Regions from separate parts of the Streptomyces sp. NPDC001714 genome, predicted to be linked through region 2. Evidence: riboswitches for the same ligand, from Rfam matches in the RefSeq annotation. Region 2 holds a riboswitch; each other region holds the start of a gene.
What was found. A riboswitch is a leader RNA that binds a small molecule or an ion and turns the genes downstream of it on or off. The one in region 2 is predicted to bind cyclic di-AMP.

Region 1 (2,190 bases), on a different contig from region 2:
CGCCGAGCTGATCCTCCGGGCCGGGGTACGGCGGGTGGTGACGGCGTGGCGCGAGCCGGACACGTTCGTGGCGGCGGCCGACGGGACGGGAGCGCTGCGGGAGGCCGGGGTGCAGGTGCTGGTGCTCGGGGAGTACGAGGGGGAGGCGAAGGCACCCAACGTGCATCTGCTCGGCTGAGCGGGTGGGGCGCGTTCGGCGGCCGGGTGCGTGGTGGTTGCTCGCGCAGTTCCTCCCCCGGCCTTCGGCCGGGGGGTACCCCCAGAGCCCCCTCTGGGCGCGGTCACGGGACCTCCCCGCAGCCCCCGCCGGCCCCGTGAGCCTTAACCCGTGTGACTCCCCCTCTTCGGATGGCGTATGCTGGTGTCACCGACGCGGGGTGGAGCAGCTCGGTAGCTCGCTGGGCTCATAACCCAGAGGTCGCAGGTTCAAATCCTGTCCCCGCTACTGAAGCCCAGGGCCGGAATCCCAGAATTCAAGGATTCCGGCCCTGAGTCATGTCCAGGCACGTGTTCCTTTGCGCGGTCACGGTCAGTGTCCGGACGGCCGCCCTGTGCATAACACCTGAGTCACCATCAAAACCTGTGTGACTCCTGAGCCGAGCAGCGCGCACCGTCGACTCGACCGTTTTTGACCTGTCGTGGCAGGTAAGTCCGAGCTTTGAAAGCTTAATGATCAAGGCGAACAGCTTGGAATCCGATAGCCGGGTCTATTAACGTTCGATAACGCAGCGCGGTCGTCCCAGCCGTCACCCGAGACGGCTCCGTGCGCACGCGCCGAATCCCGCAAGGGAACCGGGGAACCACCACCTTGGGGTGAATCGCACGGCTACCGCCGGTACGAAACGGCCGGTATACGCGCGTAGGAGACCTTCCCGCTCCGAACCCGTCAGCTAACCCGGTAGGCGGCGGAAGGAAAGGAGTGCGCCCGCGTGGCGTCCAACCCGCCTGCTCCGGCAGCCCCGTTCGTGCCCAGCCAGCGTCAGCCCGAGACCTTCGGCTACCCCGGCTACCGCACCGACGAGGGCCCCTTCGAGGAGTGGAACCCCACCGAGGAGTCCCTCTCCGCGGTACGCGGCCGGCACCGGGTCGCCAAGCAGAAGGGCGGCGGGCTCGCCCGCAGCTCCACGGTTCTCGGCGTCGGCGTGATCGCCGCGGTCGGCGCGGGCGGCATGGCCAGCGCCAACACCGGCAAGCCGCCGGTCTCCATCTCGCTGCCCGACCTGCCGTCCTCCGTCGGCTCCCTGCTCGGTGAGGACGGCGGCCACCAGGCCACCCAGACCGCGTTGAGCAGCGTCACCACGACCGCCACCGACGCGGACTCCTCCTCGTCCGACGCCGGTGAGGCGCTGCGCAGCCGGATCATCGCCCAGGCCGCGCAGCAGCAGAACCAGTTCGACACCAAGGCCGGCGCCAAGGCCGTCGCCGCCGCCGACAAGGCGGTCGCCGACGCCGAGGCCAAGGCGGAGAAGGCGGCCGCCGCCAAGGCCGCCGCCGCCAAGGAGAAGGCCGAGGCCTCCGCGAAGCAGAAGGCCGAGCACGCCCGCCTCGCCGAGCTGGCCAAGCAGTACACGCTGCCCGTCGTCTCGTACACGATCACCGGCACCTTCGGCCAGGCCGGCTCCATGTGGTCCTCCGGCTACCACACCGGCCTCGACTTCGCGGCGCCCACCGGCACGCTGATCAAGGCCGTGCACAGCGGCACGGTCACCGAGGCCGGCTGGGCCGGCTCCTACGGCTACCGCACGATCATCACCCTCGACGACGGCACCGAGCTGTGGTTCTGCCACCAGTCCTCGATCAGCGTCAAGGTCGGCCAGAAGGTCGCCACCGGCGACGTCATCGGCCGCGTGGGCGCCACCGGCAACGTGACCGGCCCCCACCTCCACCTGGAGGTCCACCCGAACGGCCAGGCCACCGCCATCGACCCGATGACCTGGCTGCGCGGCAAGGGCCTCAACCCCTGACCTGATCCGGACCTCACCGACCGGCCTCCGGCGGCCCTGACGGCACCCCTCCGGCGTCAGGGCCGCCGGGGTGACGAGCCGGGGATTCCGCTTTTACGAGACCTTCGTAATCGACGGGATGGGTCACCGGGCGGCCCGTGTTGAAGTTGGGCATGACTGCTCTTCGCAAACTCGGCTCTTCCGACCTCGAGGTCTTCCCGCTCGCCCTCGGCGGCAACGTCTTCGG
Region 2 (2,190 bases):
ATCCAGGCCGAGGAGTTGGACCGGGTCCGGGCGATGCTCGAAGGGATGCTCGTCCGGCACACCGGGCGCACGGCGGCTCAGGTCCACCAGGATCTGGAGCGGGACCTGGTCCTGGACGCGCAGGAGGCGCTGGCGTACGGACTGGTGGACCGGGTCGTGCCCAGCCGCCGGACCTCGCCCGGGCTGCCGGACGCGGGGTGAGCCGCCGATGCTGCCGCCGGAGCTGCCGCCGCTGCCCGCGCTGACCCGCGCCGAGGGCGAGCTGATCGACCGTTATCTGGACGTGGTGGATTTACTGGGCCGGATCAATCCGGCGCAGAACGAGGACACCTACCGTGGGCTGCGCGCCGCGCAGGCGCTGGTGCGCGCGGCGTCCGAGCTGCGTGACGCGCTGGCCCTGATGCATCTGCGGGGCGAGACGGAGCTTCACGGGGACACGCTGGCACGGGCGTTGCGGGTGCTCGACGGCGAGCGCCGGACCGCTCGCGTCGCACTCCCGCCCGACTCCGTACGGTGACGCCCGCCGGAATCCGGTCCGCCGCGTCGACGGCGCGACCGGTCCGGAGGCGAAACGATCCAAAGGAGTTACCGCCGTTCGGCGGAGTGTGGCGTGGTTTTACCTGACCGCGGGGGCCGCTCAGGTTGCCCGTGCGGCGGTGCCCGCGAGCGGCTTCCGCGCAGGTCCGGGGCTACGCAGGGCAGTTGACGGAGAATCGAACACAGGGCTGTCCACCCGAACGGGTGGGTGGTGAGTAACCCCACAAATCCCCGATTCCGTTGGGATTTTCGGACACACGTGAGTGAAGATCCCTGTCTGACGACAAGCCCCCGCCACAGCGGCGGGGCGGTCCGGGCGGACGCCGAGTCCTGCCGCCGCCCGGATTGACCCGTCGACAGAAGTGCATCGGCAGGAGTGGAGGACCCAAGCACGACGGGTCGCCGGAACGGTCGCGCCATGACCGGACCGAGCAGCCCTTGGGGTGAAGCCGTGGCAACACGGCCGGGCAACTTCGCCAGCCCGAATCCGACAGGTCATCCTTCACAGGCGGCTGACGAAGGGTTGCGCATGACTGCGCTCAATCGTGTTCCGTCGCTGATGGCCCGGGCCGGTACGGCCTCGGCACTGACCATCGCCGCCGTGGGCGGCTCGATCGTGATCCCGGGTGTCGCCTCCGACGCCTCGGCCGCCACGACGGCGACGAAGGCACTCCAGGTCGCTGCCTCGAAGAAGGGCGCGCCCTACAGGTGGGGCGCCACCGGGCCGAACAGGTTCGACTGCTCCGGGCTCACGCTGTACTCGTTCAAGAAGGCGGGCAAGACCCTGCCGCGTACGGCGGCCCAGCAGTACAACAAGACCCGTCACATCTCGGCCGGCAACCGCAAGGCCGGGGACCTGGTCTTCTTCCACTCGGGTTCCAGCGTGTACCACGTCGGCATCTACGCCGGGAAGGGAAAGATCTGGCACGCCCCGAAGACCGGGGACGTGGTGAAGCTCCAGAAGATCTGGACGCGCAGCGTCTGGTACGGCCGGGTCAGCTGACCCGTTCCCACGGCGGCCGGCCGGCAGGAGCTCGGGGCTACGGCTCCTGCTGGCCGGCCGCCGTGACGGTGCCCGCCGGGACCGTCCAGGGGAGTTCGATGGAGACGGTCTTGCCGCCCTCCCGGGTGGGGCGCACCCGGAGCTTGCCGCCGCACTCGGCGGTCAGCCAGCGGATGATGACCATGCCGCGCCCGTTGTCCTGCTGGACCGCGGCGGGGAGTCTCTTGGGGAAGCGCGGATGACTGTCCGTGACGCCGATACGCAGCTGCTCGTCACGGTCGAGTACGAGGTCCACCGTGAAGGTGGGTGACTGCCCGAAGGTGTGCTGCACGGCGTTGGTGGCGAGTTCGGAGACAATGAGGCGGACGGTGTCCGCGGTCTCCGTCTCCGGCGGCAGTCCCCACTCCGCGAGGGTGTCCAGCACGTAGGAGCGGGCGGCGGAGACCGAGGCTGGATCGCTCGGCAGAGTGACGGATGCTTCCAGGTGGTCTGCCATGGCGACGTCGTCCCTTTCCTCGGGACCGGAGTCCGACACGGTGCGGATGGTTCGAGTACGGTCCCGTGACTGGTGCTTCTTCGCCAGACTGCCATTACCGGGCCGGTCACGGGGAGCGATCCACCAAGATATGCATATATCTGTCGCTCGAAGC
Region 3 (2,190 bases), on a different contig from region 2:
AGGCGACCGGGTCCACGTCCGAGCCGTAGTCGGGGGTGGTGCGGATCTCGAAGTGGAGGTGCGGGCCGGTCACGTTGCCGGTCGCGCCGGAGAGGCCGACCTGCTGGCCCACGGTCACGGTCTGGCCGACCGAGACGGAGAGGGCGGAGAGGTGGCCGTACTGCGCGTAGTAGCCGTCGGTGAGCCGGATGACGACCTGGTTGCCGTAGGCGCCGCCCCAGCCGGCCGTGACGACCGTGCCGGCGCCGGCGGCCTTGACCGGGGTGCCGGTCGGGACGACGAAGTCGACGCCCGTGTGGTAGCCGCTGGACCACATGCTGCCGGCCACGTGATAGCCGGTGCCGACGGCGCCGCCGGCGACCGGGAGGGTGAAGCCGGAGGCGGTCGTCGCCGAGCCGTCCGAGCCGTCCGAGGACGAGGATGAGGATGAGGCCGAAGACGAAGACGAAGACGAGGTGGACGACTGCGGGTTCGACTGTGGCTGCCAGCGGGAGCCGGAGCCCGTTGCGTCCGTCGTCGCGGCGTGCCGGCCGCCGAGGGCGAGCTTGAGGCCGGGGTGGATCAGCGAGGGGTTGTCGCCGACGGCCTGCCGGTTGTCGGCGTAGAGCCGGTGCCAGCCGCCGCGGACGTTCTGCTCGCGGGCGATCTTCGAGAGATAGTCACCGGGCACCACCGTGTAGATGCGGTGCGCGGAATGCGCGGCCCCGGAATTCCCGGCGAGCGCCTCCTTCACCGCGGTCTTCTGGACCGCCGGAAGCGACTGCGTGGCCTTTTCGGAAACGGACTGCGTAGTGGCCGCGTGGGCGCCGGTGGCCCCCATGAGCGGCAGAGCCAGCGCGGCGCCACCGGTTCCGGCGACGGCCATCGAGCGGGTGAGACGCTGGGACTTGGGGCGGCGGTGCTTACCCTTCGCGGGCATGACGCATTCCTCTCCGGCGCCTGCGAGGTGAGCTGTCGGGTTCGGGCTGGAGCTGCCCGGCCACGCGGGAGAACGTGACTACACCCCAAGCCGTCCCGGGAACCGGAACAGGCGGTCTTACCTGGTGGGTCCCCCGCTCCTGCCGGGCACGGGTGAGTGTGTGTGGGGACTCCGGGCGGCGGCAGGATTCGGCGTTCCGACCGGATGTGTGGCGAACGTAAGCGAGTAGGACGGACGTGGACAAGCGGCCGGTTCCACCCGTCCGTGTTTCACTTGATCCCTTGTCGGAATTCCCGGTCACCCTCCGTGAATTCCGGCCTGTTCGGTGTTCCAATCCTCTTGCGAAGCACTGGAATTACGTGAGCATGACGCGCGACGGACGGTCACGAATATGACGCTCCTCACGCACGTCATGCCACGTCCTCTTATTTCAGAGCTAGCTATAACGAAGGCATCAATTCGGGCAGATGCATCAGATGCGGCGGAGTCGGATGACTGCCGCATCCAGGTCACCCGTGAGTCCGGTGCGCAGCCCGTGGTGCAACAGAACGGCACCCCGGTGCACTTCGCCCGTTTCGCGGCATTCGTACGAGGCTGTGGGATCGAGTCCCTGCAGCCTGAGCGCCGGCGCCGGTTCGCCGTAGCTCTGCGCCTGCAACCAGGCGAGGACGGCGGTCTCGTCGCCGAGGGTGTACTGCACCGCACTGAGCCCACCGGCCGGCGGCCGCAGCCGGAACTGGTCGCCGCGCTGCACCAGGGGCCGGATCTCCTTGTAGAGCTCCACCCAGCGGCCGGCCTCGGCGAGCTCCTCCTCGGTCCACCGCGAGAGGTCGCCGCCGACCCCGAGCGCACCGGCCATGGAGCTGATGAACCGGAAGCGCAGGCTGCTGACCCTGCCGTTGAGCTGGTGGTTCGGGCTGTCGGTGACCCAGGCGGACATCACCCGGGCGGGGTGGATCTGACTGAACCCGTGCTGGATGGCGAGCCGGTCCAGCGGGTCGGTGTTGTCGGAGGTCCACACCTCGTCGGTGCGGCTCATGATGCCGAGGTCGATCCGCCCGCCACCGCCGGAGCACGACTCGATGGCGACGTTCGGGTGGGCCGCGCGAAGCCGGTCGAGCAGGGCGTACAGCCCGCGCACGTGGTCGACCCACAGGCGCTGCGGGTAGGGCTCGCCGGGCCAGCCCGCGTCGGTGAAGCACCGGTTGAAGTCCCACTTGACGTAGTCGATCGGGGCGCTGGACAGAAGGGCGTCGAGCTGCTCCCAGAGA
Region 4 (2,190 bases), on a different contig from region 2:
TCGAGGGCGTTCGCCTCGCGCAGCCGCGACTGGTAGAGGGCGTAGGCCTGGGCGAGGGTCTTCTCGAAGCCGTCGCTCGCCCGGGCGGCGAAGTCCTCCTCGTCGACCAGCTCGTTCTTGAGGTTGCTGACCTGGGCGCTGAACGACTTCGGCGGGAACCGCTTGGGGTCGAGGTCCAGGTCCCGGCAGACCAGGGCCATCAGGCGCTTGGAGTCGGCCGCGTCGTAGATCGAGAAGGAGGAGGTGAAGCCGAGCTTCTTGCTCTCCCTGCGGAGGATCCGCACGCAGGCGCTGTGGAAGGTCATCACCCACATCGCGTTCGCGCGCGGGCCCACGAGGTGCTCGACGCGTTCCTTCATCTCGCCCGCGGCCTTGTTGGTGAAGGTGATCGCGAGGATCTGGCCCGGGTGCACCTGGCGCGCGCCGAGCAGGTGCGCGATGCGGTGGGTGAGTACGCGCGTCTTGCCGGAACCGGCGCCGGCCACGATGAGCAGCGGGGAGCCGGCGTGCACGACGGCCGCCCGCTGGTTCTCGTTGAGCCCCTCCAGGAGCGCGGCCGGGTCCAGGGCGGGGCGGGCGGCGCCGTCGCGGTAGTAGGCGTCCCGGTCCGGGGGCACGTCGAACTTCCCGCCGAACAGATCGTCCGGAACCGGCTCCGGAGCGTGCTCGTCCTCGGGCGGCGGCGGGGGTTCCTCGTCATGGCCGCGGGGGGCCTGGAGGCTCGCCAGGAAGCTGTCGTCAAAGAGGCTGCTCATCGCTCTCCGAGTCTAGGGCGCCCCACCGACAACCGGTCGCCGCCCCGAAAACTCGCCCCGGTGACCGAACAGATCCACTCCGTCACGGCCGGTCGACGCGCGTCATCCAGCCGCGAACGCATCCCGTGAACCCGTCGATCCTCCCGGGCAAGTGGCCCATAACGCCCCAGACCACCCCACCCGAACAAACCCCTACGCCAAGGTCACGAAAATGTATCGGGCATATCGCACATCAACCTTCACAGAGGCCACACGAGTTGGCTAGCGTGCCGGGCAGGCCGTACGACCCCCACCGGCGAACGTCGCCGGGCCGCACGGCCTCCGCCGAGTCCGGGGCGCCGCAGCGCATCCGGAGCCGGGGACCCACACCGATCCCGGGGTGAATCGGTCCCGACTCCCTCCGGGGACCGGACCGTAGGGCAACCCTTCCGAACCACCCGCCCGAACCCGACAGCTAACTCGGTAGGCGGAACGCTGGAAGGAGTCGCCCCCGTTGGCGTCGCACCGCAAGTCCCGGCCGTCAGGAACACGCGCGGCAGGCATACGCACCCCCGCGCTGGCCACCGCCGCCCTCACCTCCATGGCCCTGTTCTCCCAGACGGCCGAGGCCGCGCCCTCCGGGGACGGCAAGCCGAGCCTGGAGGAGGTCGAGAAGAAGGTCGACGCTCTCTACCGACAGGCGGAGTCGGCCACCGAGAAGTACAACGCGGCCGAGGAGAGGACCGGCAAGCAGCGCAGGCAGGTCGACACCCTGCTCGACGACGTCGCCCGGCGCACGGACCGGCTGAACAAGGCGCGTGAGGAACTGGGTTCGTTCGCCGCGGCCCAGTACCGGACCGGGGCGAGCGTTCCCGACACGGCGACCTTCCTGCTCGCGGACAGTCCCCAGGACTACTTCGACCAGGACCAGCTGATGAGCCGGCTGACCTCGCGCCAGAAGGACGCGGTCGACGACTACGTCACGCAGCAGTCCGCGACCATGAAGAAGCGGCAGGAGGCCACCCGGAGCCTCGAGACGCTCACCGAGACGCAGGACGACCTCAAGACGGCCAAGACCACCGTGCAGACGAAACTGGCCTCCGCGCGGGAGCTGCTGTCGCGGCTGACGGCCGCGGAGAAGGCCCGGCTGGCGGCGATCGAGAAGCAGCAGCAGGAAGCGGCGGACCGCAAGGCGGCGGAGCTGGCGAAGCAGCAGGCCGCGGCGGCCGACCAGGAGACGTCGTCGTCCGCCGCGTCGGGCAGCCCCTCCTCCGGCACGTCGGGCAGCTCCTCCTCCGGCACGTCGGGCGGTTCCTCCTCCGCCTATGCCACGAAGGCCGCCAAGGCGATCGCCTTCGCCCGCGCGCAGATCGGCAAGCCGTACGTCTGGGGCGCCACCGGCCCCGGCTCCTGCGACTGCTCCGGGCTCTCCCAGGCCGCCTGGAAGGCCGCGGGC

Region 1: linked by a shared signal. The riboswitch ahead of ACFY0P_RS11600 (M23 family metallopeptidase) and the one ahead of ACFY0P_RS38745 (C40 family peptidase) in region 2 are both predicted to bind cyclic di-AMP.
Region 3: linked by a shared signal. The riboswitch ahead of ACFY0P_RS32470 (peptidoglycan DD-metalloendopeptidase family protein) and the one ahead of ACFY0P_RS38745 (C40 family peptidase) in region 2 are both predicted to bind cyclic di-AMP.
Region 4: linked by a shared signal. The riboswitch ahead of ACFY0P_RS02020 (NlpC/P60 family protein) and the one ahead of ACFY0P_RS38745 (C40 family peptidase) in region 2 are both predicted to bind cyclic di-AMP.

What each region holds. Positions count from the first base shown of each region.
Region 1 is NZ_JBIAUL010000003.1:622,011-624,200, forward strand. It holds gene ACFY0P_RS11590 (dihydrofolate reductase family protein) at 1-178, shown strand, start outside; tRNA gene ACFY0P_RS11595 (tRNA-Met) at 372-445, shown strand; cyclic di-AMP (ydaO/yuaA leader) riboswitch at 763-922, shown strand; gene ACFY0P_RS11600 (M23 family metallopeptidase) at 930-1,964, shown strand; gene ACFY0P_RS11605 (aldo/keto reductase) at 2,117-2,190, shown strand, end outside.
Region 2 is NZ_JBIAUL010000018.1:238,841-241,030, reverse strand. It holds gene ACFY0P_RS38755 (ATP-dependent Clp protease proteolytic subunit) at 1-201, shown strand, start outside; gene ACFY0P_RS38750 (hypothetical protein) at 209-517, shown strand; cyclic di-AMP (ydaO/yuaA leader) riboswitch at 879-1,063, shown strand; gene ACFY0P_RS38745 (C40 family peptidase) at 1,067-1,540, shown strand; gene ACFY0P_RS38740 (ATP-binding protein) at 1,578-2,036, opposite strand.
Region 3 is NZ_JBIAUL010000014.1:101,319-103,508, forward strand. It holds gene ACFY0P_RS32470 (peptidoglycan DD-metalloendopeptidase family protein) at 1-919, opposite strand, end outside; cyclic di-AMP (ydaO/yuaA leader) riboswitch at 924-1,084, opposite strand; gene ACFY0P_RS32475 (alpha-galactosidase) at 1,392-2,190, opposite strand, start outside.
Region 4 is NZ_JBIAUL010000001.1:428,602-430,791, reverse strand. It holds gene pcrA (DNA helicase PcrA) at 1-755, opposite strand, end outside; cyclic di-AMP (ydaO/yuaA leader) riboswitch at 1,068-1,241, shown strand; gene ACFY0P_RS02020 (NlpC/P60 family protein) at 1,249-2,190, shown strand, end outside.